2 regions of the Lysobacter soyae genome follow, and region 2 is predicted to be linked to the other one. Evidence: predicted binding sites of a transcription regulator. Region 2 holds the regulator's gene; the other holds the start of a gene.
The links. The regulator sigma-54, encoded in region 2, starts transcription at its own class of promoters, with help from an activator protein. The targets are predictions, from matches to a motif close to TGGCACGNGCNTTGC.

Region 1: a site for sigma-54 is predicted at 2,815-2,829, ahead of glnA (type I glutamate--ammonia ligase). Genes of this name have one in related genera too.

The regions. Positions count from the first base shown of each region.
Region 1 is NZ_CP080544.1:54,073-64,466, reverse strand. Features, by position in the region: gene H8L67_RS00385 (multidrug efflux RND transporter permease subunit) at 1-2,182, shown strand, start outside; gene H8L67_RS00380 (GNAT family N-acetyltransferase) at 2,185-2,694, shown strand; gene glnA (type I glutamate--ammonia ligase) at 2,863-4,272, shown strand; gene H8L67_RS00370 (DUF4442 domain-containing protein) at 4,382-4,876, shown strand; gene H8L67_RS00365 (DUF2946 family protein) at 4,884-5,273, shown strand; gene H8L67_RS00360 (TonB-dependent copper receptor) at 5,328-7,406, shown strand; gene H8L67_RS00355 (two-component system sensor histidine kinase NtrB) at 7,452-8,489, shown strand; gene ntrC (nitrogen regulation protein NR(I)) at 8,473-9,885, shown strand; gene H8L67_RS00345 (superoxide dismutase family protein) at 9,937-10,394, shown strand, end outside.
Region 2 is NZ_CP080544.1:1,739,145-1,749,538, reverse strand. Features, by position in the region: gene rapZ (RNase adapter RapZ) at 1-443, opposite strand, end outside; gene hprK (HPr(Ser) kinase/phosphatase) at 440-1,387, opposite strand; gene H8L67_RS08465 (PTS sugar transporter subunit IIA) at 1,384-1,830, opposite strand; gene hpf (ribosome hibernation-promoting factor, HPF/YfiA family) at 1,902-2,228, opposite strand; gene H8L67_RS08455 (RNA polymerase factor sigma-54) at 2,329-3,792, opposite strand; gene lptB (LPS export ABC transporter ATP-binding protein) at 3,835-4,554, opposite strand; gene lptA (lipopolysaccharide transport periplasmic protein LptA) at 4,558-5,043, opposite strand; gene lptC (LPS export ABC transporter periplasmic protein LptC) at 5,030-5,590, opposite strand; gene H8L67_RS08435 (KdsC family phosphatase) at 5,587-6,132, opposite strand; gene H8L67_RS08430 (KpsF/GutQ family sugar-phosphate isomerase) at 6,139-7,131, opposite strand; gene H8L67_RS08425 (BolA family protein) at 7,187-7,429, shown strand; gene murA (UDP-N-acetylglucosamine 1-carboxyvinyltransferase) at 7,454-8,731, shown strand; gene H8L67_RS08415 (phospholipase D-like domain-containing protein) at 8,767-10,032, shown strand; gene H8L67_RS08410 (DUF3108 domain-containing protein) at 10,053-10,394, opposite strand, start outside.

The sequences.
Region 1 (10,394 bases), 450 kb from region 2:
CGTGCAGTGGTTCTCCCCTTTCGATACTTCGACCTTCGTCAAGATCTCGGTCGACGAAGTGGTCAAGACCTTAGCCGAAGCCATTGTGCTGGTGTTCCTGGTCATGCTGCTGTTCTTGCAAAATTTGCGCGCCACCTTGATTCCGACATTGGTCATTCCGGTTGCGTTGCTCGGTACCTTCCTCGGCATGTACGTGCTGGGCTTCACCATCAACCAGTTGTCACTGTTCGGCATGGTCCTCGCGATCGGCATCGTGGTGGATGACGCCATCGTGGTCATTGAGAACGTCGAGCGCTTGATGACTGAAGAAGGCTTGTCGCCTTATGAGGCCACCAAAAAGGCGATGGACCAAATTACCGGTGCGGTCATCGCTATCACCTTGGTGTTGGCCGCGGTATTCATCCCCAGTGCCTTGCAGACAGGCAGTGCAGGCGCAGTGTACAAGCAGTTCGCGCTGACAATCGCCATTGCCATGTTCTTCTCGGCATTTCTGGCCTTGGGGTTCACGCCGGCGCTGTGTGCCAGCTTGCTCAAGCCGACTACGAATCACGAGAGCCGCAATCCGATTTTCCGCGGCTTCAACCGCATTTATGACAAAGTGCAAAGCACTTACGTCGGGCACATCGGCAGCGCTATCCGGCATACGCCGCGTTGGATGGTGGTGTTCCTCGCGCTCGCCATCGTAGGCGGCTTTCTTTTCAGCAAGATGAAAGGCAGCTTCCTGCCTGAAGAAGATCAGGGCTATGCCTTGGTCATGGTGCAGTTGCCTGCCGGTGCCACCTTGCGCCGCACGGAAGCGGTCTTCGAAGACGTGCGAAGCAATCTGGAAAAACTACCCGAGTTTGAAAGCGTCATGCAAGTGGCGGGCTTCAGCTTCATGGGGCAGGGCGAAAACGTCGGCATGGGCTTCATCAAGCTCAAAGATTGGAAAGACCGTGACACCACCGCCACCGAGTTCATCGGCAAGGCCAACGGTGCCATGTTCGGCATTCGTGACGCGCAAGTGTTCGTCATGAACTTGCCGACCGTCAGCGGCCTCGGTCAGTTCGGCGGCTTCGACATGTACTTGCAAGATCGCAGTGGCGCCGGGCGTGAAGCGCTCGGTCAGGCATTGGGCACCTTGATGGCCAAGGCCAGCCAAGACAAATCGCTCATGGCGGTGCGCCCGAACCTGTTGGCCGATGCGCCGCAGCTGAAACTCGATGTCGATCGCGTGCAAGCACAGGCCATGGGCTTGTCGGTGGGTGACATTTACAGCGCCATCCAGTTGATGCTGGCGCCGGTGTATGTCAATGACTTCGTACAAGGCGGCCGCGTCAAACGCGTCACCATGCAAGCGGAAGGTGCCTATCGCACCGGCGCGGAATCCTTGTCGCATTTCTACACGCCGTCGACGACGCAGGATGCCACCGGGGTCGCCGAAATGATTCCGTTGTCCAACGTGGTGCATTCCAAGTGGCAGGTCGCACCGCCGGCACTGCAGCGCTACAACGGCTTTGCCGCCATTGAAGTGGTGGGGCAGCAGGCGGCGGGCTACAGCTCCGGTGATGCGATGAATTCGATGGAGCGCATTGTCGAGAAGGAATTGCCGCAAGGCTTCGGTTACGACTGGGCCGGTCAGAGCTATCAGGAAATTTTGTCGGGCAACCAAACCACCATGCTGATGGTGTTGTCGATCGTGGTGGTCTTCCTCTGCCTCGCCGCCCTGTATGAAAGCTGGACGGTGCCGATCGCGGTGTTGTTGGTGGTGCCGATCGGCATCATGGGCGCGGTTATTTTCTCGATGCTGCGTGGTTTGCCCAACGACATCTACTTCAAGATCGGAATGATCACGGTGATGGGCCTGGCCGCCAAGAACGCGATTTTGATTGTCGAGTTCGCGATCTTCGCGCGTCAGGAAGGCAAGCCCTTGGGTGCGGCAGTGCTGGAAGCGGCACGTCTGCGCTTGCGACCGATCTTGATGACCTCGTTGGCCTTTATCGCCGGCGTGGTGCCACTGGCCATCTCTACCGGCGCAGGTGCCAACGCGCGTCACGCCATCGGTACCGGTGTGATCGGCGGCATGGTGTTCGCGACGGTGCTCGGTCTGCTGTTCATCCCGGTGTTCTACGTCGCTGTGCGCTGGATGCTGGGCGATCGCCTGGAATCCGAATCGGCTCCCGCGGAAAAGAAAGCAGGCTGAGCATGGCGAACGACGCACCTCAGGATGTCCGGCTGATTCGTTTTACAGACGAGTTGGCCGGTGAATTCCACGACATCAATGTCGAATGGATCACCTCGATGTTCAAACTCGAGGACACCGATCGTGAGGTGCTGGAGAATCCGCGTGCCCGAATCATCGCGCCCGGCGGCGACATCTTGTTCGCCGAAATCGACGGGCTCGGTGTGGTCGGCACCTGTGCGTTGCAACGAACGGGTGAAGGCGGCATCGAGCTGACCAAGATGGGCGTGCGTGAATCGGCGCGCGGTAAGAAAGCCGGCGAATTCCTGTTGCAGCATGGGATTGCGCGCGGCATTGAGATGGGCGCCGATCCGCTCTATCTGCTGACCAACAAACGTTGCGCCGCAGCGATTCATCTCTACGAGAAACTCGGCTTTGTCCACGATCCGGACATCGCCGCGCGCTATGGCACACGCTACGAACGCTGTGACGTTGCCATGCGTTACGCGGGCGCCGCTGCCCCCGCGGCTTGAGTCACACGGAATAAGACAAGTTGCACCGACATGGTGCAATTGCCGCCCGTTCTGGTGCGAAACAGACGGATCTCGTGGCGGTGAAGTATATAAATCAAGCGCTTGCGTGCCATTCAAGCTTGGCATGCGCTTTGCTTTATCTCATGCATCCCTTCTACCGAGTCCGCCATGTCCATCGAAAACGTTCTGAAACTCGTTAAAGACCACGCCATCGAATTCGTCGATTTGCGTTTCGCCGACATGCGCGGCGTCCAGCACCACGTCACGTTCCCGGCTCACATCGTCGATGAAAGCCTGTTCGAAGACGGCCGCATGTTTGACGGCAGTTCGATCACCGGTTGGCGCGGTATTCAAAACTCGGACATGGTCCTGCTGCCTGACGCGAGCACCGCCTTCGTCGATCCGTTCACCATGCATCCGACGCTGGTGCTGACCTGCGACATTCTCGACCCGACCACCATGCAAGCCTATTCGCGCGATCCGCGTGGGGTCGCACGCCGTGCCGAAGCTTATTTGAAAGCCAGCGGCATCGCCGAGCAGGCATTCTTCGGTCCGGAACCCGAGTTCTTCATTTTCGACTCGGTGCGTTTTGCGAACGAAATGGGTCACACCTTCTTCCAAGTCGACTCCGAAGAAGCGCATTGGAACTCGGGTCGTGACTACGACGGACGCAACCACGGCTACCGTCCGATGGTGAAAGGCGGTTACTTCCCCGTCGCACCGCTCGATTCTCTGCACGACATCCGCGCCGACATGTGCAAAGTGCTGACCGAAACCGGCATCGAAGTCGAAGTGCATCACCATGAAGTCGCCAACGCCGGCCAATGCGAAATCGGCACGCGTTTCGACACCTTGGTGAAGAAAGCCGACGACCTGCTCACGATGAAATACATCATCAAGCAAGTCGCGCATCGCGAAGGCAAAACTGCGACCTTCATGCCGAAGCCGATCGTCGGCGACAACGGCAGCGGCATGCACGTGCACATGTCTTTGGCCAAGGGCGGCCAGAATTTGTTCTCGGGTGACGGCTACGGCGGTCTGTCGCAAATGGCGCTGTGGTACATCGGCGGCATCTTCAAGCACGCACGTGCCATCAACGCCTTCGCCAACAGCACCACCAACTCCTACAAGCGTTTGGTGCCGGGCTATGAAGCCCCGGTGATGTTGGCCTATTCGGCCTCGAACCGTTCGGCCTCCTGCCGCATTCCGCATGTCTCGAATCCGAAAGCGCGCCGCATTGAAATCCGCTTCCCCGATCCGATGAACACCGGTTACCTGACCTTTGCCGCATTGATGATGGCGGGTCTTGACGGCATCAAGAACCAAATCGATCCCGGCAGCCCGAGCGACAAAGACTTGTATGACTTGCCGCCGGAAGAAGAAAAGAACATCCCGACCGTTTGCCATTCGCTCGACCAAGCCCTGGAAGCTTTGGACAAAGACCGCGAATTCCTCAAGGCCGGCGGCGTGTTCACCGATGACTTCATCGACGGCTACATCGCGATGAAGTCGAAGGAAGTCACTGCGTTCCGCGCGGCCACGCACCCGCTGGAATATCAGATGTACTACACGATCTGATCCTCACGAGGCTCGCGAGAAAGCCCCGCCAAGCGCGGGGCTTTTTTGTGCGTCGGGCAAAACTGCCTTGTTATGATGGCCACAGGAAGCAATACGAGACAGTATCGACGTGGAACGCACGGCAGCCGAGCAATTTCGCAAACGCATTCAAGGGCGTTGGGCGTTTCGCGCCTTCCTGTTGTTCAAGCTGCCGTTGGCGCTGTTGGCCGGATTGCGCATTGAATCAATCAGCGCGGACGCCTGTGCCGTTAGTGTTCCGCACGGATGGCGTTCGACCAATCCTTTCAAATCCACCTATTTCGCCGCACTCGCGATGGCGGCCGAGCTCTCCACAGGCGCGATGGTGATGGCGGAACTGCAAGGCTTGCCGCAAAAGACCGGCATGTTGGTGAAGCGCGCGGAAGCTGAATTTCTCGTCCGGGCCACGGCGAAGGCCAGCTTCACCTGCGTAGGCGGCGCTGCCATTCGCGCTGCCGTGGATGAAGCCGTGCGTACCGGCGAAGCTGTCCTGCTGCCGCTTGAAACCGTCGGCCGCATGCCAGACGGCACCGAAGTGGCACGCTTCGTCTTCACTTGGTCCATCGTGGCAAAAGCTCGCGTATAGTCGCCACGTGCAGAACGCCCGCCACCATCCGTTGCTGATCAAACTCGCATTGCTCGCCGCAATGCTGATGGCGTTTGCCCCGGGAGTGAGCCGAATGCTGGCCGAACCGTCGAACCCGGTCGGCAACATCGTCGAAGCGATGTGCACGAAAGTCGGCATGCAGTACATCAGCCTGCCGATGAGCATTCACGACAAGGAAGCGACGCCGGTCGGCAAGCACGAAGCCGCCTGCGGTTACTGCGCACTGCTGGGCGGCACCGCGCTGCTCGCGGTTGCGATCTTCATCGCGCTCTTCCTGCCGTTCGTACGCCTGCGCTTGCCCCTGCTGCATGTACGCCGGCATATACCCGCGCCTGCCACATCGCTCGGCTCTCGAGGGCCACCGCTGTACGCCTGATTCCTGACACCTTTTTGCGGGCGCCTGCCTGCAGTCACAGAATTTGGAGTACACATGAATACCTTGAACAGGGCGGCGCGCGCACGCGCACGCCTGTCGTTGGCTGTGGCCATGGCTCTGGCGACGATGCCGGCCTTGGCCCAACAAAATCCCTCCGATACCGAACACGTGGAAGCGCCGGCAGTCACACTTGAAAAAGTGGTGGTGACCGCAGCGCCGGTGTCGCCACTCACCTTCGAACTGGAAACAAAACTGCCGCGGCAACCGGTGCCCGCCAGTGACGGCGCCGACTATTTGAAAACGGTTCCCGGCTTCAATGCGATTCGTAACGGCGGCACCAATGGCGATCCGGTGCTGCGCGGCATGCACGGCTCACGCCTCAACATCCTCACCGACGAAGGCACCATGCCCGGTGGATGTCCGGCGCGCATGGACAATCCCTTGTCTTATGTCTCACCGGAAAACTTCGATCGATTGATCGTGGTGAAGGGGCCGCAAACCGTGCTCTGGGGCCCTGGTGCCTCTGCGGGCACGATCCGTTTCGACCGCCTCGGCAAACGCATGACCGAATCGCCTTTTGAAGGCGGAGGCAGCCTGATGGCGGGCGCCTTCAATCGCCGCGACGCGGCCGTCGATCTGCGCATGGGCAAACCACTTGTTTTCTTGCGTACAACCGCCAACCATTCGCAAGCCGACGACTACACCGATGGCAACGGCGACATCGTGCCTTCCGCATGGAAGAAATGGAACGCGGACGTCAGCCTCGGCTACACGCCGGATGACGACACGGTCATCCAACTCAATGCCGGCAGCGGTGACGGCGAAGCCAAGTACGCCGGGCGCGGCATGGATGGCCGTCAATTCAAGCGCGAGCATCTCTCGCTGCAGGCGCGTACCACCGGTATGCAAGGGGTGTTGGCGGGCTACGAAGCCTCGCTCTACTACAACCGCGCCGACCACATCATGGACAACTACAGTCTTCGCACGCCGAACCCGAAGAGCATGATGGCCATGCCCATGTACGCCGATGTTGACCGCACGACAACGGGCGGACGTGTGGCGCTGAGTTGGCAACTCGGCCGGCTAAGCCTGGCGACCGGTGGCGATTTCAGTCGCAGTGAACACCGCAGTCGTGTCGGGGGTCCGGACACACCGCCCGAACAACTGCCTTGGGTCGACGATGCGCGACTCGCCAACTCCGGTCTCTTCGTGGAAGCGACATGGAAAGGCGCGAACACCGCACAAATCGTCTTCGGTGCGCGCGGTGATCGCGCAACGGTGCAAGATCTGCGCGCCATGACCGACGGTATGATGCCGCGTCCCAACCCGACCCGGGGACAAACGCGTCAAGCCACCTTGGCCAGCGGCTTCCTCCGAATCGAAAGCAATTCAAGCGCGGCATTGCAGTGGTATGCCGGCCTCGGTCATGTTGAACGCATGCCCGACTATTGGGAGCTGTTCTCCGCCACCCTCGGTCCAGTGGGAAGCGTTAACGCGTTCAGCGCGTTACGGCCGGAGCAAACCACACAATGGGATGTCGGTTTCGCCTACCAAACGCGCACCGTGTCGCTTTGGGCCAACGGTTACATCGGCCGAATTCACGACTACATCGAATTCTCCGATCTGCCCATGGGCATGATGCGCAGCACCCGCGCGAACAAGATCGATGCCAACATCCACGGCCTGGAAGCCGGTGGCAGCTGGCGCATTGCCTCGCATTGGCGCACCGAAGGCAGCGTTGCCTACGCCTGGGGCGAGCATAGCGACAGTCATACACCGCTGGGACAAATCCCGCCGTTGGAGGCGCGATGGACCTTGGCCTATGAAACAAATCGCTGGGGCCTGTCGTTGCTCGGTCGCGGTGTACGCGGGCAAGACCGCATTGCGCCGGGCCAGGGCAATGTGGTCGGTCGGGATATCGATGCCAGTCGCGGCTTCAGCACATGGGCACTCAATGCCCATTGGCAGCTCAGCAACGCACTGACGCTCAGCGGTGGCATCGACAACGCCTTCAATCGGGTTTACAGCGAACATTTGAACCGAACCGGCAGTGTCGATTTTGGCTATACGGCGGATCCGGTGCGCATCAACGAACCCGGTCGAACCGTGTGGATCAAGTTGACCTGGCGCTAATCCGCCAAGGCGCGATCGGGCGGCGCTGTGCCCCATAATGGTGCAATGACCGTCCCGATCGCCCACACTGACGACCTGCAAACCCCGGTGGTGTGCTGCGATGCCGACGGCATCATCCAACATGCCAACCCGGCCTTCGCGCGTTGGCTGCAAGTCGGTCAACGGCGGCTGCTCAATCAACCGCTGACCGCATTGGAAATGCAGACGCGTCGTTTGACCGACGCGCTTGCCGATCTACAACCGGAAACGCCACCGATGAAGTTGCATCGGGTGGCGTTCGCGATGCCCGGCCTGCCATTGACCCGTTTTGCTGATGTCTGGGTGGCGAGAACGCCTTCGGGTTTTTTGCTCGAAGCGCATCCGGTTGACGAGTTCTCCACCGCCACCAGCGGCGAGGCGCTGTCGGCCGCGATTGCGGCGGCGATGAAAGGCCTGGCGCACGAACTGCGCAATCCATTGGCCGGCATTCGCGGTGCCACGCAATTGCTCTCACGCCATCGCGATGAAACACGCAACGAAGAACTGACGCGTCTCATCCAATCCGAAGTCGACCGACTCACGCAGATGTTGGATCGATTGATCTCGCCACAGGCGGAAACGCCGCACACCTTGTTGAACCTGCACGCCATTCTCGATCGCGTGCAACGCCTCGCTGAGAACGATGCCGGCTGGTCGGTCAAAATCAATCGCGACTACGACCCGAGTCTCCCGGATATCGAAGGCGACGCCGATCGTCTGACCCAAGCCGTTTGGAATCTGGTGCGCAACGCCATCGAAGCCGGATCCAGCCAAGTGATTTTGCGTACGCGTGCCGAACACGGCGTCCGGATTGCCGATGTGCCGCACGCCCTGTGTTTCCGGCTCGATATCGTCGACGACGGCAACGGCGTGCCCGAATCCTTGGCCGAACAAGTGTTTCTGCCGTTGGTGACCGGTCGCGCCGAAGGCAGTGGCCTCGGTCTCGCGCTCGCGCAGCAAGTGGCACGCGAGCACGGCGGCACCGTCAGTTACAAATCACGTCCCGGCCACACCGTGTTCACCCTCACTTTGCCCTATGCCGAGAGCGATGACCGAGATGGCTGATCAAGACATTTGGGTGGTCGACGACGAACAAGCCGTGCGTTTTGTTCTGTCCACGACGTTGGCGGATGCCGGATACAAGGTCGAATCCTTTTCGCAAACCGCAGAGGTCGAACGCGCATTGACCGAAGGTCGCAGTCCGCGACTTCTACTGACCGATGTGCGCATGCCGGGTGAGGATGGTTTGAGTTTTCTTGCGCGGTTCAAAACGGCGCACGCCGATATTCCGGTGATCGTGGTGAGTGCCTTTACCGATGTGAAGTCCACCGCCAGCGCGTTTCGCAGCGGTGCCTACGATTTCATTTCCAAGCCTTTCGATCTCGATGAAGCACTACGTGTGGTGGAAAGGGCGCTGGGATCGACGCGCGATGAAACACCGCCGGAGGCCCAAGAAACGGTCGACGTGCCGCAATTGATCGGCAAAGCACCGGCGATGCAAGCCTTGTTCCGCACCTTGGGGCGTGCCGCCCAAACCGCCATGAGTGTGCTGATCACCGGTGAGACCGGCACCGGCAAAGAGCTCATCGCACGCGCCCTGCATCACGAGTCGCCGCGCGCCCGTGCACCGTTCATTGCGTTGAACACCGCGGCAATTCCAGCCGAGTTGTTGGAATCCGAACTTTTCGGTCACGAGGCCGGTGCGTTTACCGGCGCGCAGCAAAAACGCATCGGTCGCTTTGAACAAGCGAACGGCGGCACCTTGTTCCTGGATGAAATCGGCGACATGCCGGCAGCCTTGCAAACGCGCTTGCTGCGCGTGCTCTCCGAAGGGGAGTTTTTTCGCGTTGGCGGCCGTGAATTGATTGGCGTCGATGTGCGCATCATCGCGGCGACGCATCAACCGCTGGAACGCTTGGTGCAAGAAGGCCGTTTTCGCGCCGATCTGTTGCACCGTTTGGACGTGATTCGCGTGGTGGTGCCGCCCTTGCGCGAACGCAAATCCGATCTGCCCGAATTGGCCGATGCCTTTCTTGCGGCCTGTGCGGCCACCATGGGCGTGCGGAAAAAACAATTCGATCGCGGTGCATTGAAGCGCTTGCAGGCGTATGACTGGCCCGGCAATGTGCGTGAGTTGGAAAACCTGTGTTGGCGTGTCACCGCATTGGCGGCCTCCGATCAGATCGGCGTGCATGAGGTCGATGCGGTGATGCATCGCCAAACCCCGGCGACCGGCAGCGCTTGGGAAAATGCCTTGGCGCTCTGGGCATCCGAAGCGCTGCGCGAAGGCCTTTCATCGCCGCACGCGCAGGCACGCGCCAAGCTGGACGACATCCTCATGCAGGAAGCCTTGCGTCTCACCGGCGGCAATCGCAGCGAGGCCGCGCAACGCCTGGGACTCGGCCGCAATACCCTGACGCGCAAGCTCGGATCCCTGCGGCCGCCCTCATCGTCAGATTGAGTGCACAGGCTGCATGTTTGAATGCAACTTCCAGCTCAAGGAGTCCGCATCATGAAAAACCTGCTTTTGACCAGTGCCGTCGTTCTCGCGCTTTCCGCCTGCGCCGCACCTGACAGCAAGTCCCGGGCGGGCAGCGCCGACAAGGCCGCGAGCGCCGTGATGGCGGCGAAATCCGGCAGCCAAGTCGCCGGCACCCTCGAAATGATGACGATGGGCAACGGCGTGCACGTCATGGGCACGCTCACCGGTTTGGCACCCAATCAATCCTTCGGTTTTCATGTGCATGAAAAGGGCGATTGCAGCGCCGCTGATGCAACGAGTGCGGGCGGTCACTTCAATCCGACGGCGCAGCCGCATGGCAGCGCCGAGTCTGCCGCGCATCATGCCGGCGACATGGACAACATCAAATCGGATGAGAACGGCAGCGCACGTGTGAGCTTCCATATCGAGAATGTCGGCTTGGGCAATGGCAGTGCAACCGATATCAATGGCCGGGCGTTGGTGGTGCA
Region 2 (10,394 bases):
CCGCCGGTATCAATGCGGATGTCTGCCAACGCCGACAACGGCTTCAAGACTTGTCGTTCAAGCGTGATCGCATCGGCCAGTGCCAAACCGTACTTGCTCAAAGGATGGCGACGGCGGGTGTCGGCATAGCGGGTCAACAGGAATTCGTTCGACGCATCGAAGAACACCAGTTTGGGGTCGAACCCGAGCCGGCCGACCGACGACAACAACTCAGGCGTGCGTGCCAAATCGCCGCGGCTTCGCACATCGAGACTGACGGCGAGATTGACCGGCGTCTCCTCGTCGCCTTCATCGGAATGCTCCACCCATTGCGGCAGCATTTCCAAGGGCAGATTGTCGGCGCAATGGAAACCGAGATCTTCGAGCGTCCGCAAGGCGACCGTTTTGCCGGAGCCCGACATGCCGGACACGATGATCAATTTACGCAGGGCCGGCGCACTCATTCCGAGGCCTCCAGAAAATGCGAATGGCGTGCCACGAACGCGGCTGCCGGATCGGCGCCTTTGGTGCGCAAGATATGTTGGCGCGTCGCCGCTTCACTCAACACCGCCAAATTGCGGCCCGGCATCACCGGCAGGGTAATACGAGGCACATCGAGATCGAGCACGCGCACGGTATCCACTTCGCCGGTGAGGCGTTCCATGCCGGTGGCGCGCGGCTCGAGATGCGGCCGTGTGAGATGGATGATCAATCGCAGGTACTTGTTGCGTTTGACCGAAGTGTCACCAAACATGTTGCGCACATTGAGCACGCCCAAGCCACGCACTTCAATCATGTCCTGCAAGAGTTCGGGGCAGGCGCCGTCTAGCACGTCCGGCATGATTTGGGTGAATTCGGGTGCGTCATCCGCCACCAGACGATGGCCGCGCGTGATGAGTTCCAAGGCAAGTTCACTTTTGCCCGAACCTGATTCGCCGGTGATCAACACGCCGGTCGAATAGATCTCCATGAACACACCGTGCAAGGTGGTGCGCGGTGCGAGACGGCGCGCCATCCAATATTGGATGTGATTGAGCAGTTCGTGCCCGCGACGCGGCGAAATCCAGATCGGTGTATCGGTTTCGTTGGCTGCTTCGATCAAATCCTCGGGGCAGTTTTGATTTTTGCTGAGTCCGACGCCGAGCGGGCTTGTGTCGAAGATGCGCTGGATCACACGCCAACGCTCGCGCGACTCCAGTGTATCCAACCACTGCAGCTCTTCGGTACCGAGAATCTGCACTTTGTTCGGATAAATGATGTTGAGATAGCCGCAGTGCGAGGGTCGACGTGCGTTGGTGTTGATGGCTTCCACACGGCGTGCACCGCCGCTTTTTCCGGCCACCCAGCGCCAATCGAGCCTGTCTTGCAATGCATCGAAAAGATCTTGCGAGGAGACGCCGGGAATCATTCGCCGAACCCCTGTGATGACGTCAGCGCGGCATAGAGCAGACCCTTGGTGTTCGCATTGCGCAAGGCATCGCGGAATCCGTCGCGCGCCAGTTTTTCGGCAATTTTCGCCAGCAACTGCAAATGGCCTTGCTGCCCCGTCTTCGGTACCAGCAACGCGAAAATCAAATCGGCTTGCTCGCCGCCGAAATCAACCGGTTTGTCGAGTTTGATAAAGCAGGCGCGCCGTGCGTCGAGGTTGTCGACGCGGCCGTGCGGTACGGCGACGCCTTGACCGAGTGCCGTGCTGCCCATGGTTTCGCGAAGTCGGAGTGCTTCGTAGACGGCTTCGCCGTCGAGTCCGGGCGAAGCAAGCAGGAAGGCGGCTTCCCGCAAAACGGTTTCACGGTCTTCAGCGTCGGACAACAAAATGACGCGATCGAAGTCCAGTAAAGGTGAAGTCATGCACGCTCTCCAAGGCTCGCATGGTGTCGAGCCTTGAAGGATAGCAAGTTGACCCGTGCCGGGTCGAAAGATCAGGCGATCGTATCGCTTCGCGACAGGCTGTCGCCGCGGTGGTGGTCCACCATCTTTTCTTTGTGTTTCATCAAAATACGGTCGAGCTTGTCGACGAGCCCGTCAATGGCGGCATACATCGTGGGTGCGCTGGCATCGGCGTGCAGCACTTTGCCTGAAACCGTGACGTGACCTTCGGCGCAGTGGTTCGGCTTGTCAATGGAAAGTTGAGTACGTACATCCAACGGATGGTCGAAGTGCCGCGCAAGGCGTTCCATCTTTTCGGTGGTGTAGTTGCGGAGTGCATCGGTAACTTCGATTTGGTGACCATGGACATCAATACGCATTGTCTTTCCTCCTGTGGTTGTGACCGTTTGCAACTCCAGAATGCGCCAAATCTTTGTAAAAGTGAATGAAGAAAGCGTAAGTGTTTCTTCAAATTAACGTTCAGGCCAAGCGGACCCGTTCCGAAGACGCAGGCAAGCCGATCGCCTCGCGATATTTGGCCACCGTACGACGGGCGACCGGGACCCCGTTGTCGTTCAGTTGCTTGGTCAGCGCCGCATCGGACAGCGGTTTGCGCGGGTTTTCCTTCTCGATCAGTTCGCGAATCATGGTTTGGATCGCGGCGCTCGAGGTTTCGCCGGCGTCGGAATCAATACCCGAGGCAAAGAAGCTGCGCATGGCTATCGTGCCGCGGGGCGTGCGGACATATTTGCGCGCAATGGCACGGGATACGGTGGATTCATGCAACGCCAACTTTTGCGCGATGGCACGCAAGGTGAGTGGACGCAATGCGAGTTCACCGAACTCCAAAAACGCGGACTGTTCTCGCGCCAAACAGCGCGTCACGTTCAACAAGGTTTCGCCGCGCGCTTCGATGCCGCGCAAAATCCAACGCGCTTCCTGCAGGTGTTCGCGCAAGTAGCCGGCGTCTTCGCGCGAGGCCTGCGCAATCATGCGCACATAGGCTTGGTGGATGCCGACCCGCGGCACGGAGTGGCCGGTGAGGGCGGCTCGCCAGACGCCTTGGTCGCGCCAGATGATGGCGTCGGGCACCACATAGGTATCGGCCTCCAATGGCGTGATGGCGCTGCCCGGTTTCGGGTCCAGGGATCGCAGCAACTCGAGTACCGATTGCGCGGTGGCTTCGTCACAGCCCAGCGTCTTGGCAATGCCGGTCAAGCCGATTTTCGGCAGCCGCTCCAGGCATTCTTCGCAAAGTTTGCGCGCATGGGCAATCAAGACCGGGTCGCCGACAAGCAAGTCGAGCTGCCGCGACAAACATTCCGACAAGTTGCGTGCGCCCGAGCCCACCGGATCGAACATCTGGATCTGTCGCAAGATCCGCTCGATCTCGGCGTCTTCCACCATGTACTGCGGGGCCAAGACCGCGCGGATGGCATCCATCGATTCGCGCAAATAGCCGTCATCGTCGATGCCGTCAATGATGGCCGCGCCGATGGCCTGCGCGCGTTCCGGCATTTGGCTCATGCGCAATTGCCAGATCAAATGTTCGTGCAGCGTCTCTTGCGCGACGATGCGTTCGCCGCGTCGGGTGCTGTCGTCGTCTTCATCATCGTCGCCCGTGCCGTTGCCCTGGCCGCCGCTGTGTTCCCAAGCGATGTCCTTGTCGCTCGCCCAGTCGGAGATCGAGTCCAAGGCTTCGTCGCGTGGTTCGGCGGGCGCATCGACGGCATCGGCTGCCTTATCCGGCGCGTCGGGCATGTGTCCGTTTTCAGGCAGGACTTCAGCATCTTCCAGCCAATCGAGCAGCGGGTTCTCTTCCAGAACACGGGTAATTTCCGCATCCAATTCGAGCGCGGACATTTGCAGCAAATGCAGGGATTGCCGCAACTGGGGCGTCAACGCCAGTTGTTGCGATTGTTTCGCTTGCAGTTGTTGCTTCAAGAGTCCTCCGGCGCACGATAGACCGGTTGGCGCGGCACTGCCCTAAAGCCTGAAGCCCTCACCGAGATAGACACGGCGAACATCAGCATCAGCCAGCAATTCGTCAGGTGTACCCTGCGCCAAGACGGCCCCCTCGTTGAGAATATACGCCCTTTCGCAGATGCCCAAGGTTTCGCGCACGTTGTGGTCGGTGATTAGCACGCCGATGCCGCGATCTTTGAGGTGACGGACGATACGCTGGATTTCGGTGACGGAAATCGGATCCACACCGGCGAAGGGTTCGTCCAGCAACATCAGCCGCGGTTTGGCGGCCAAGGCGCGCGCGATTTCAACGCGGCGACGTTCACCGCCGGACAGGCTGGCGCCTTGTTGATCTGCCACGTGCGTGACTTGCAGTTCTTCCAATAGCGATTCGAGTTCGCGATCGCGGCCTTTCTTGTCGAGATCTTTGCGCAACTCCAGCACGAGCTTGATGTTGTCGCGAACCGACAGGCGGCGGAACACCGACGGCTCTTGCGGCAAATAGCCGACACCGAGCGTGGCGCGCGTGTACATGGCCTTCGACGTGATGTCCTGACCGTCCAAAACGATGCGACCCGCATCCGCTTGGACCAGGCCGACAATCATGTAAAAACAGGTGGTTTTGCCGGCGCCGTTGGGACCGAGCAGCCCGACGACTTCACCGGGATTCAAGCTCAAGCCGAAGTCTTTGACAACCTCGCGGGATTTGTATTTCTTGCGCAGTCCTTCAGCAATCAGCATCGGTCAACCCTTGGGCATGATGACCATCTTGACCCGGGTGCCATCGCCCCCGCTGTTCACGTGGCCGGACTTGGTGTTGTACACGATGCGCGAACCCGACATCGAACCGCGCGGCTGGGTGACCGTGACGTTGCCCGACAAGGTGATCACTTCATTGACGAAGTCGTAGTCGGCGTTGGCCGATTTGCTGCTCATCGGGGTGCCGTCGTCGAGTTCCTGGCTGACCGTGACGCCGCCGCTCAATTGGCCGCGTTGCGGACGACCATTGGCTTGGGTGATCACCGCGCGTGCGGCGTTCACCTTCAGGGTGCCTTGGGTGATGATCACATTGCCGGTCAGGGTACAGGTCATCGATGCGCCGAGAATGCACTGTTGGGTGGAAGCCTCGATATTCATCGGCGCCTTGCGATCGCTGGAACGCGCATGGGCACCGCCGACGAAGAGGACGGCCACTGCGACTGCGCCGATCAGGCGCTTAGCGGGAGACATTGGGATCATATTGGGCTCGGACTTCCGATTTCAGATTGACGCGGTCCTGGTCCATTTGGGCTTCGAAACCACGACCGCGAAGTATAACGCCGGGCTGCGATACGGTGACCAAGTCGTCACTCACGGCGCGGTTTTGCTGCGGGAAAACATTCATTTTGTCGCTGCGCAGTTCGGCTTGGCTTTGGCCGGTCGGCGACCGCATAAGGACATCGCCGCGCAAGCGCACTTCTTCGGCCTTGTCAGACACCCAAGCGGTCTTGGACGTTGCTTCCCAGAGCCGGTTTTGTTTGTCGGGGAAGGTGAAGGTCGGGGTTTGCAGGGTCATGCTGTGGTCGTTCGGGTTGCGCTCCAACAGCGGCGCTTTCAACGTGAAAGCGCGTTGCCCTGTGGCGTTAAGCGCGACGATGCTGAAGTCGTGCAGGACATAGTCGGGCGCGGCCGCATCCGGCGCTACCGATTTCAAGCGTTCTTGCGCGCGCCAAACGGCGATGCCCGACAACAGGGCACCCACCACCAACGCCAGCGTGATTGCAGTGCGCCAGTTCATTGCGCGTCACCCGCGTTGTAAATGGCATCCGCGAACCCGTGTGCGGCAAGCAACACATCACACAGTTCGCGTGCACCGCCGCGGCCCCCGGCTTTTTGCGCAGCGAAGTGCGCAATCGGTTTCACGCAGGCGTGCGCATCGGCAGGAATCGCCGCCAAGCCGACCAAACGCATGACTTCCAAGTCAGGCAGATCGTCGCCCATGAAGGCGACTTGCTCGAGTGTGAGGCCCAAAGAGGCGGCCAAGGCGCGAATGCAACCAGCCTTGTTTTTTTCGCCGGTAAAGACGTGCTGCACCTTGAGTTCGCGCCCGCGCGCTTCAACGATCCGGCTTTCCCGGGCAGTCACAAAGGCAACTTCGAAACCGTGGCGCACCAGCAGGGCAATGCCCATGCCATCTTGCGAGTGAAAGGCCTTGAGTTCACGACCTTCCGAGTCGAACACCAAGCGTCCGTCGGTCAGGGTGCCATCGATGTCGAAGGCCACCAAGCGCACAGCTTCGGCGCGCGATTGCAGATCGGGTGAATGGGGGATGGAAGGCATAGGCAATCAGACCACGCGGGCCCGCAACAGGTCGTGAATATTCAGCGCGCCGACCAATTTGGCGTTGTCATCCACCACCAGCAAGGCGTTGATTTGATGCGTTTCCATCAATTTCGCCGCTTCCACGGCCAATTGATCGGGGCCGATCGTGCGCGGCGTGCGCGTCATCACCGATTCGATCGGGGTGGTGTGGACATCCAGCCCGGGCGTATTGAGCGTGCGGCGAAGGTCGCCGTCGGTGAACAGTCCCAGCAGGTGTCCGTCTTCGCGGGTGATGGCGGTCATGCCCAAGCGTTTGCGGCTCATTTCCACGAGCGCATCCCCGAGGCTTGCATGTTGGCCCACGCGCGGAATCTCGTCGCCGACATGCATCACGTTGTGGATGTGCAATAACAGGCGCCGACCCAGGCTGCCCGCCGGGTGGGAGCGGGCGAAATCGTCGGAGGTGAATCCGCGAGCTTCCAGCAAGGCCACGGCCAGGGCGTCGCCCATCGCCAAGGCGGCGGTGGTGCTGCTGGTCGGGGCGAGATCCAGCGGACAGGCTTCGGCCGGAACACTGACATCCAGATGCACGGCAGAAGCGCGCGCCAGGCGTGATTCCGGTTTCCCCGTCATCGACACCACGGTGTTGCCTTGACGGGCGAGGACCGGCAAGAGCATCAGCAATTCGTCGGTTTCGCCCGAGTTCGACAGCATCAACACAGTGTCGGCATCGGTAATCATGCCGAGGTCGCCATGCCCGGCTTCACCCGGATGGACGAAAAATGCCGGCGTGCCGGTGGAAGCGAGCGTGGCTGCGATTTTGCGTGCCACGTGCCCCGACTTGCCCATGCCGACGCAAACTACCCGGCCGGTAGTGGTCATCAAGGCCTGGCAGGCGGCGCTGAAAGCACCGTCAATCCGGCCGCCGACCACGCGTAACGCGTCGGCTTCGATGTCAAACACCCGGCGCCCACTGGCGGCGAAATCCATGGGATCCGGCAATCCTTTCTCGGACATTTCAACGGTCATCCGTTACGCTGTAGGGCTAGTTTAAACCGCGCGAGAGAAGCCCATGAATCCAGACACCATCCGCAGCATGATCGAAGCCGGAATGCCCGGCGCACGCGTGGCGGTGCAGGGTGATGACGGCGTGCATTTCGAAGCCCAGGTCATCAGCGATGATTTCAAGGGCAAGTTGCCATTGGCACGTCATCGTCTGGTCTACGCCACCTTGGGGGACAAGATGGGCGGCGAAATCCACGCGCTGGCACTCAAGACTTTGACGCAGGAAGAAGCCGCGGCCGCTGGTCGCTGAGCACTTCCGATACCGGGAATTCAAATGCAAAAAATTGTGGTGGAAGGTGGCGTGGTGCTCGACGGCGAAGTAGTGATTTCCGGCGCCAAGAATGCGGTGTTGCCGATTTTGTGCGCGACCTTGTTGGCCGACGATGTGGTCACGGTGCGCAATGTGCCGAACCTGCACGACGTGAAAACCACGGCCAAGGTGTTGGAGGGTCTGGGCGCAACCATCACGGTTGACGAGTCCACCTTCGGCACCGGTCAGGACAGCGCGATCGTCGTCGACCCGCGCACCGTCAACAGCCACGTCGCGCCGTACGAATTGGTGCGCACCATGCGCGCGTCGGTCTTGGTATTGGGGCCCTTGTTGGCCAAACACGGTGCCGCGGAGGTATCGCTGCCCGGCGGTTGCGCCATCGGCTCCCGTCCGGTGGATCAGCATTTGAAGGGGATGGAAGCCTTGGGTGCCGAAGTCGTGGTGGAGCACGGCTACATTCGTGCCACGGCAAAGAAATTGAAAGGGGCCACAGTGGTGTTCGACATGGTGAGCGTCGGCGCCACCGAAAACGTCTTGATGGCGGCCACGTTGGCGGAAGGGACATCGGTGTTGGAAAACGCCGCGATGGAACCTGAAATCGTTGATCTCGCCAATTGCCTGATCGCCATGGGTGCGGACATTGAAGGCGCCGGCACCTCGCGCATCATCGTCCGCGGCGTGCCGCGTTTGCATGGCGCAAGCCACAACGTGCTTGCCGACCGCATCGAAACGGGGACGTTCCTGGTGGCCGCCGCCATGACCGGTGGCAGTGTGACCTGTAAGAACGCCAATCCCGATGCCATGGATGCCGTGCTGCGCAAGCTTGAGCAAGCCGGCGCGGAAATCACTGTAAACGGCACGGATATCCGGCTCGACATGCACGGCAAACGTCCAAAGGCGGTCGACATCGTGACAGCGCCGCACCCGGCGTTTCCCACCGACATGCAGGCGCAATTCATGGCGATGGCCTGTATCTCAGACGGCGCGTCGGTGGTGAACGAAACCATCTTTGAAAATCGCTTCATGCATGTGCAAGAGCTGCAACGTTTGGGTGCCGACATCAAGGTCGATGGCCACGCGGCCTTGGTACGCGGCGTGGAAGGTCTCTCCGGCGCACCGGTGATGGCCACTGATTTGCGCGCATCGGCCTGTTTGATTCTTGCCGGCTTGGTTGCGCAAGGCGAAACCCAAATTGATCGCATTTATCACTTGGATCGCGGCTACGAAAACATCGAGCAGAAATTCGCCGGGCTGGGAGCAACGATCCGGCGCATCGCATGAGACTGAGAGATCGCATTCACTGGAGTAAGAAGCGCATGATCTGGACGATCTTGTTGACCGTGTTGGCCAGTGTTTTGGCGGTGGTGTTGGTGATGAATTTCGCCACGCCGGAAAAGAAGTTGGAGCGAAAGATTGAACATCGCTACAACTTGGACGATCCGCAATACGAACGCGAACTCTCAGTCTTGCTCGGGCCTTCGATCACCCAAGGCAATACGGTCGAGGCGCTGGAAAACGGCGATGAAATTTTCCCCGCGATGCTGGACGGCATTCGCAGTGCGCAACACACCATCACCTTTGAAACCTATATCTATTGGTCGGGGCATGTGGGCCAACAATTCGTCGATGCCCTGAGCGAGCGTGCGCGCGCCGGCGTGCAAGTGCGGGTGATGTTGGATTGGGTCGGCAGCGTCAAGATGGACGAAGCGATGCTGGAGCAATTGAAAAGCAGTGGTGCCAGCGTGCATCAATACCGTCCGTTGCGTTGGTACAACCTCGGTCGGATGAACAACCGCACGCACCGCAAGCTGTTGATCATTGACGGCAAAATCGGTTTCACCGGCGGCGTCGGCGTGGCCGACCAGTGGGAGGGCCATGCCCAAGATGCCGACCACTGGCGTGATTTGCATTTCCGCTTCGAAGGGCCGGTGGTGGCGCAGGCGCAAGCGGCATTCAATGACAACTGGATCAAGACCACCGGCGAAGTCTTGAACGGACCGAAGTACTTCCCGGCGCTGCCGGCGGCGGGCGACATGGATGCGCAACTATTTATCGCCTCGCCCTCGGGCGGCAGCGAAAGCATGCACCTCATGTATTTGATGACGATCGCGGCGGCCGAACGCAGCATCGATCTGCAGGCCGCCTATTTCGTGCCCGATGATCTGATCATGAAGGCGCTTCAAGCCGCGCGCAAACGCGGCGTGCGAGTTCGCGTCATCGTGCCGGGCAAACACATAGATTCGGACTCCGTACGACTGGCGTCCAAAGCCCATTGGGGTGATTTGCTCAAAGAAGGCATCGAAATCTACGAATACCAGCCGACGATGATGCACAACAAGCTGTTGATCGTGGATGGTTTGTTGGTCTCGGTGGGTTCCACCAATTTCGATGTGCGGTCATTCCGCTTGAATGATGAGGCGAGCTTGAACATCTATAGCGCGGCCTTCGCCGCGCATATGACGCAAATCTTCGAGAAGGATTTGAAGCTGACGGTGCGCTACACCTACGAGATGTGGGAGAAGCGGCCGCTGAAAGAAAAACTGTTCGAAAAATTCGTACTGCCGCTCAAGTCACAACTCTGACCGAGCGGCAACCGTGGCCATCAATTGACGGATTGCAGTTTCAAGTCCGTCACTGCGCCGTCGTCAGTCTGGCGCAAGCGCACCGGCACCGGGTAGCCGTCGGCGACCCACACGGCGAGCTCGTCACCCTTGTCGTTACGAACGACTTTGGTCGCAGATACGGTCTTGCCGCCCACGGTCACGTTCTCTTTGCCAGCCACCGTGAAGTTCATGGTTTTGGCTTTCCCGTTTTCCAGCATGCGGTAGCGCAGCGGCTTGCCGGCTTTTACGTCACGTACCAACGCAAGGTCGAGTGCCAACGGATCCACGTCGCCGGCTTGAAGTTTGATCGGACCTTGGCGGTCAGCTTTCACATCGCCGCT